DNA from 2 places in the Paenibacillus sp. O199 genome. Region 1 is predicted to be linked to the other one. Evidence: predicted binding sites of a transcription regulator. Region 1 holds the regulator's gene; the other holds the start of a gene.

Region 1 (3,175 bases):
GAAATCCATATCCACTTCTTTTTTTTCTTCAAAAGCCGAACTTCCTTTCCCTATGACGATGCTGTCCTTGTAATTAACGGGCAAGCAAACTGTCAAATGCCAGCTGAGACTCACGCAGAATGCGCTCTTCATCCATCGTAAGACATTCGCCATGTTTAACCACTTGTTTACCATCCACCCACACATGCTCCACATCTTTGGCCGAAGCCGAGTAGACCGTATGGGAAATCAGATCCGTATGCGGATAGAAATGGGCCTGTTCGATGTTCAACGCGATGAAGTCAGCCTTCATGCCAACTTGCAGAGCGCCTGTATTGTTCAGGAATATGGATTTAGCACCATACGAAGTTCCAAGCAGAAGCGCTTCCCCTGCCGGCACTGCAGTAGGGTCACCGGACACACCTTTGTGAATCAACGCAGCCAATCTCATCTCTTCAAACATATCCAGGTTATTGTTACTGGCTGGTCCGTCTGTTCCCAGAGACACAGTCACGCCTGCTTTCAACAGATCAGGCACACGCGCAACACCCGAAGCCAATTTCAGGTTACTGCCTGGATTGTGGGAAACTGCTACATCATGCTTTGCGAGAATCTCGATCTCTTCATCATTCAGATGTACCGCATGTGCAACCAGAGATGGACGGGAAAAAAATCCTAGCTTCTCCAGATGTGCGACTGGACGCAGTCCGTAATCAGCCACGTTCTGTTCCACTTCGCGAAGCGTTTCAGACATATGCGTATGCAAAGGCAGATTCAGATCATGAGCAACCTGTACCAGCTTCTCTATGTAATCCGGAGGGCAAGTGTAAGGGGCGTGCGGAGAGATTACGGTTGTAATTCTTCCGTCTGCTTGTCCATTCCATTGACGGGCAAATGCTGCGGACTCTTCGAGCTTGCGCAGTTGTTCTTCTTCTGAGCAAAGCCCGATTACCCCACGTGCCAGAGCAGCCCGAACGCCGGATTGTTCCACCACTTTCGCAACCTGATCCATATGATCATACATATCTAGGAAAGCTGTTGTTCCACCCTTCAACATTTCAAGCACGGAAAGTGATGTGCCCCAATATACGTCTTCAGACGTCATTTTGGCTTCCATTGGCCACATTTTCTCCTGCAACCATACTTGTAACGCCAGATCGTCTCCATGGCCTCTGAGGAGCGACATGGCCGCGTGACCATGCGTATTGATCAGACCCGGCAAGAAGAACAGTCCTTTTCCGTCCACCTTTGTCAGGCTTTCGTCTCCTTCCGGCAATGTCTCACCAATATGCACAATCTTGTCATTCTCAACAACCATAAGACCTTGAACCACGTTCCAATTCGTACCTTCACTCACGGCAAATTTGCCGTTGTGAATTACCCATCTATTTGTCGTCATCTTCCTCGTCGTCCTTTCCATTCTCCAAGTAATAAGCCAGGCTAAGTAGATCCGTCGTAAAATCAGCATGATGAATGCGAATATGCGGCGGGGTCTTCAGGATCGTTGGCGCAAAGTTCAGAATCGCTTCAATTCCTGACTCAATCAGCTGATCTGCAACATTTTGGGCTTCCGTATCCGGAACCGTGATAATACCTATACGAATGTTATCTTTTTTGACCGAATCCGTTAATTCATTCATCGGTTGTACCGTCAAACTGTTGATTTGACTCCCAATTTTCGGACCGTAGGCATCAAATACAGCGACGATCTTCATGTTGTCTTTGAGATAGGCATTGTAATTGGACAAGGCATGTCCCAAATTACCTGCTCCGACAAGAGCTACATTGATCTGCTGGTCTATTTTTAAAATATGGCGGATTTTCTCAATGAGATATGAAACGTCATATCCAATCCCTTTACGACCAAAGTCACCAAAGTAAGCCAAGTCTTTACGAATCTGGGCCGGATTCAAATCCAGCCTCAGTCCAAGTTCTTGTGAAGAAACCGTATTGACTTCCCGCTGATGCAGTTCATTCAAATAACGCAAGTAAACAGGTAATCTACGCACCACGGCTTCCGAAATTTTATCTGATTTCATTCATTGCTCCCCCTTACCAAGGCCACGATAGATAGATGAAAAGATGAGCACCCTGTCTAAAACGATGCAAAATGATTACTGAATTAAACAGGATGCTCCTTGTTATATAATGGATAATTGCTTTAATCGCTTTACTCGCATATCCATGAAACGAATACATGATATTACTCAATTTTACCGCCAATCACTGGCGTCTTGCAATAATGGAAGCTACAGAGCGTATCTGTTATTGTTGCTCTTCGGTTGGTCTCTCGAGCCATTCCGAAATGCGTGGAACTATCTGCTCTGTAAGCATGTGCTCCATTTTGGGACCAGGTAATGAATATAAAAAGTACTTGCCATAATACGCTTCAATAACGCGTGTATCGTATACAATCACAATGCCTCTGTCTTTGCCTGTACGAACCAGTCTGCCAAATCCCTGTTTGAAACGGATGACGGCTTGTGGCACGGATAGCTTCATAAACGGGTTTTTCTTCTGCTGCTGCAAAAGCTCGCTCTTCGCTTCCACTAATGGATGATTCGGTGGCTGGAACGGCAGTCTGACAATTGCAAGGCAGGTCAGAGCCTCTCCCGGAATGTCCACGCCTTCCCAAAAGCTGCTTGTGCCAAGTAGCACCGTTGCTTTAGCATCTTGGAACCGACGTGTAAGCTTGGAACGGCTGCCGCTGTCCACCCCTTGCCCAAGCAAAGAGATATCGTTGCCTGACAAGGCCTCCTTAAGCGGGTCATAGACCTGTCGCAGCATGCGGTAGGAGGTGAACAACACCATCATGCGTCCACGAGTCGCAATAGCCGTTTCCGCAAGCGAGTGCACGAGCATATCCACAAAGTGGGCATCGCCTACACTGCCCTTCACGCTTGGGAAATCACGCGGAATGACAAGCAGCGCCTGTTCTCGATAATTGAACGGTGAAGGTAGCATCGACGTTAACAGACGGTTATTGTCGGCAGCTTCCTGCAAACCCAGCTGTTCGATCATGAATTGAAATGACTTGTCAACGGAGAGCGTAGCCGATGTAAGCACAACGCTTTTCTTTTTATCAAAGAACATATCCTTCAATTGTGCACTGACATCGACAGGAACAGCATAGAGTTGCAGTGATTTACTGCGGAACTGGCCGCTGGCCTCCATCCAGTACACGGTATTGGCATCA
Region 2 (3,175 bases), on a different contig from region 1:
GGCCAACGGTATACTTTTGCATAAAAGCCTCATCCGTCAACCCCTGCTCGAACAGTACATGCATTAATCCGAGTGCCAATGCGCTGTCTGTACCCGGGTAAAGTGGAATGAACCAGTCTCCCCATTGGGCGGTCCGATTGCGATGGACATCAATAACGACGATTTGGGCGCCCTTTTTGCGGGCTTTCTCGGCCAGAACAACCTGATGCATATTGGTGCTGACGATGTTGCCTCCCCACACCAGGATGACATCTGCATGCTCCGTATCCTCGGGCAAGGTTCCCCGGTTCGCACCCATCGTATATTTCCAGCCGGTATTTCCCGCTGCATTACAGATGGTCTGTTCCAGCTTGCTCGCACCTAGCGCATTGAAAAATCGACGATCCATGCCATCCACACCAAGAATGCCCATGTTTCCATAGAAGCTGTAGGGCAGGATGCTCTCCGGTCCGTAGGTAGCTGCCAGCGAACTGAATCTCGCCGTAATCTCGCCGATGGCTTCGTCCCAACTGATTCGCTCGAACTGGCCTTCGCCCTTGACTCCGATGCGTCGCATCGGATATTGCAGCCGCTCGGGGTGATACACCCGCTCCGTCATATTTCGGACTTTGTTACAGATGGCGCCTTTTGTAATCGGATGGTCCGGATTGCCCGCTACCTTCACGATCTTACCGTTCTCCTTATGAAGCAGCAGGCCGCAAGTATCCGGACAATCGAGCGGGCAAACCGCCGGGAATACGCCATTCTCCTGATCGATCATATACAAGTCCCTCCCCCTTCAAAGCTATCCTCATATCATATCTTCTTCCTGGTAATCGCGTAAAGAGAACAGTCTTTTTTTACCGCCACAACCGATCCAAATTTTTTTCAAAAAATCTTTTTTCCCTTTGATTCAATCTCGAAATTCAGGGGTAAATTAAAAATAAGGCATTAGGCTAGTGTTTCCCCACTTCCTCCTCATGCCATATCATGGACCACTCCCGAAATTCGCCATGAACAGGTTTCGTTCCCCCGAACCTTGTCATGGCGAATTTATTTTGCGTGGATATTTTTTTGCAAAAAAAAACGATTCTTTTCCCGCCCATCACAGCAGACAGCCATGACTTGAACGAGATCAGAATCGCCTCCTGTTTACTTTGCATTCGTCTTTCCACTCGTTCTCGCACTCGCACCACGGTTACACCGCTAACTCGGTTACTGTCCAAAATGCCGCTACGCCTGCTTGCTCCACATCGGTCTGGCTTCCGACTCCACAGGCTGGGCCGCCGCCATGGCCATCTCAGGCTTCACTTCCGGCTCATGCTTGCGCAGGTACACCATCCAGTAAGCAGCTGCAACAAACAGCGCCCCTCCCGTCAGGTTGCCAAGCCATACCGGAATGAAATTCATGACGTATTGTCCCCACGAATAATGCCCTTCAAAGATCGCAGCAGGAATCAGGAACATGTTGGCGACAACGTGCTGGAATCCAATAGCTACAAAGGCCATCGTTGGGAACCATATGCCCAATACTTTTCCACTCATCGTATCCGATGCATAAGACAACCAAACCGCGAGAGCTACCAGCCAGTTACACCCGATCCCGGATATAAAAGCCTGAAGGAAGCTGTCGTCCAGCTTGTGTCCAGCCATATCCACCACTTTGGTCAAATAAGCTCCCTCTGCCGTCAGACCAAGCACATGCCCAAACGCATAGGCCACAAAGATCGCCCCAAGGAAATTACCTATCGTTACTAAGGTGAGATTCTTCAACATGTTGCCCGCGGACAGTTTACGTGCAATCGTCGCAAGTGGGACGGCCATCATATTACCTGTTAGCAGTTCCCCACCGCCAATCAGCACCAATATTAAACCTACCGGGAACACTGCTGCACCAATCAAATTAACCAAGCTGCCCCACTCGGCCGGAGCAGAAGCAATAACCCGAATATCCAGCAGAAATCCAAGCGCGATAAAAGCGCCTGCCAGAAAACTGAGTATCAATACGGAGGACACCGGATTTTGAGCTTTCTTCATCCCCGTATACACCGTATATTGTGCAACCTCAAGAGGTGTTTTTGCTGCCATAACGATCCTCTCCTTCACAGTTCATGAACATCATAATTCAACCTGTTTTGTTGATATGTTCATTGTATCGCGAAGATTTCAAGAGGTTTGTTACTTTTATCACAAAGTCTGAAAACTACATTTTAATATTTCCGTTGTGTCTTGCTTGATATCCAGAAAAAACAAAAAAGAACTACCGCAGAATGACTGCGGCAGTTCTCAGATATTTATGGTTATACCATCGCTGGTGTTTTTACTTCTACTGGTGGCAACGCCTGAAGACCCGCCGAGTTCAGGAAGTTCCATGGTTTGTTGTAATGTGGCTGGAAGAAGAAGTCGATGAAGGCCAGCTCATCTACCGTCATGTTGTTCTGGATGCAGACAGAGATCGTATTGATCGACTGTGTCAGATCAGCCTGTGACATCACCTGCGCACCAACAATACGGCGTGTAGCCTGTTCATAGATTACTTTGAGCAGCAGCTTCTCTGCCGTTGGCATGAACTCCGGACGGTAAGCATCTTCAAGCGTTACAGCTTCAACGACCAGACCCTCATCCGCAGCAGATGTTTCCGTCAGACCTGTACCTGCAATATTTTGCTCATAAATTTTAATACCTGATGTGCCTTGTGTACCCATGTATCGTGTCGTAGGACGAACCAAGTTCCGTGCTACGAGTGTTCCCATCCGCACTGCGTTGGTTGCCAGTGGAATGTACGCTGCCTTGCCGGTTGGGTTGTAATGAATTGCACAGCTGTCTCCAGCAGCGAAGACGTCTTTTTGGCTGGTTTGCATATATTTATCCACGATGATTGCGCCGTTCGGCAGCATATCCACTTGGCCTTTGAGCAGCTCGGTATTTGGACGGAAACCAATGCACAGAATAACGAGATCTGTCTCGAACTCTCCTTTGGATGTAATGACCTTGTTCACTTTGCCATTCTCTCCGGTAAATTTCTGTACCGTTTGGCCCAGCGCCAGCTTGATGCCGTGTCCGGTCAACGTTTCTTCAATGGCATCCGTGAACTCGGGGTCGAGATATTTGTTCAAGATCCGGTCCACGCTATCGATCAGTGTAACTTCCTTGCCGTTCATTTGGAAAGCCTCCACCAGCTCAATGCCGATATATC

Evidence for each region. Region 1 encodes Rex, which represses fermentation and respiration genes when NADH is low (regulators of the CRP and FNR family bind a similar motif). Its sites were predicted from a motif close to TTGTGAAATATTTCACAA; they were not measured.
Region 2: the regulator Rex is predicted to act here: its motif matches at 2,155-2,172, upstream of A6049_RS23155 (formate/nitrite transporter family protein).

What each region holds. Positions count from the first base shown of each region.
Region 1 is NZ_LGRP01000018.1:68,171-71,345, reverse strand. Features, by position in the region: gene A6049_RS22540 (cell wall elongation regulator TseB-like domain-containing protein) at 1-32, opposite strand, end outside; gene A6049_RS22535 (amidohydrolase) at 74-1,378, opposite strand; gene A6049_RS22530 (redox-sensing transcriptional repressor Rex) at 1,365-2,018, opposite strand; gene dinG (ATP-dependent DNA helicase DinG) at 2,245-3,175, opposite strand, start outside.
Region 2 is NZ_LGRP01000020.1:11,707-14,881, reverse strand. Features, by position in the region: gene A6049_RS23165 (molybdopterin-containing oxidoreductase family protein) at 1-760, opposite strand, end outside; gene A6049_RS23160 (hypothetical protein) at 936-1,205, opposite strand; gene A6049_RS23155 (formate/nitrite transporter family protein) at 1,213-2,067, opposite strand; gene A6049_RS23150 (FAD-dependent oxidoreductase) at 2,280-3,175, opposite strand, start outside.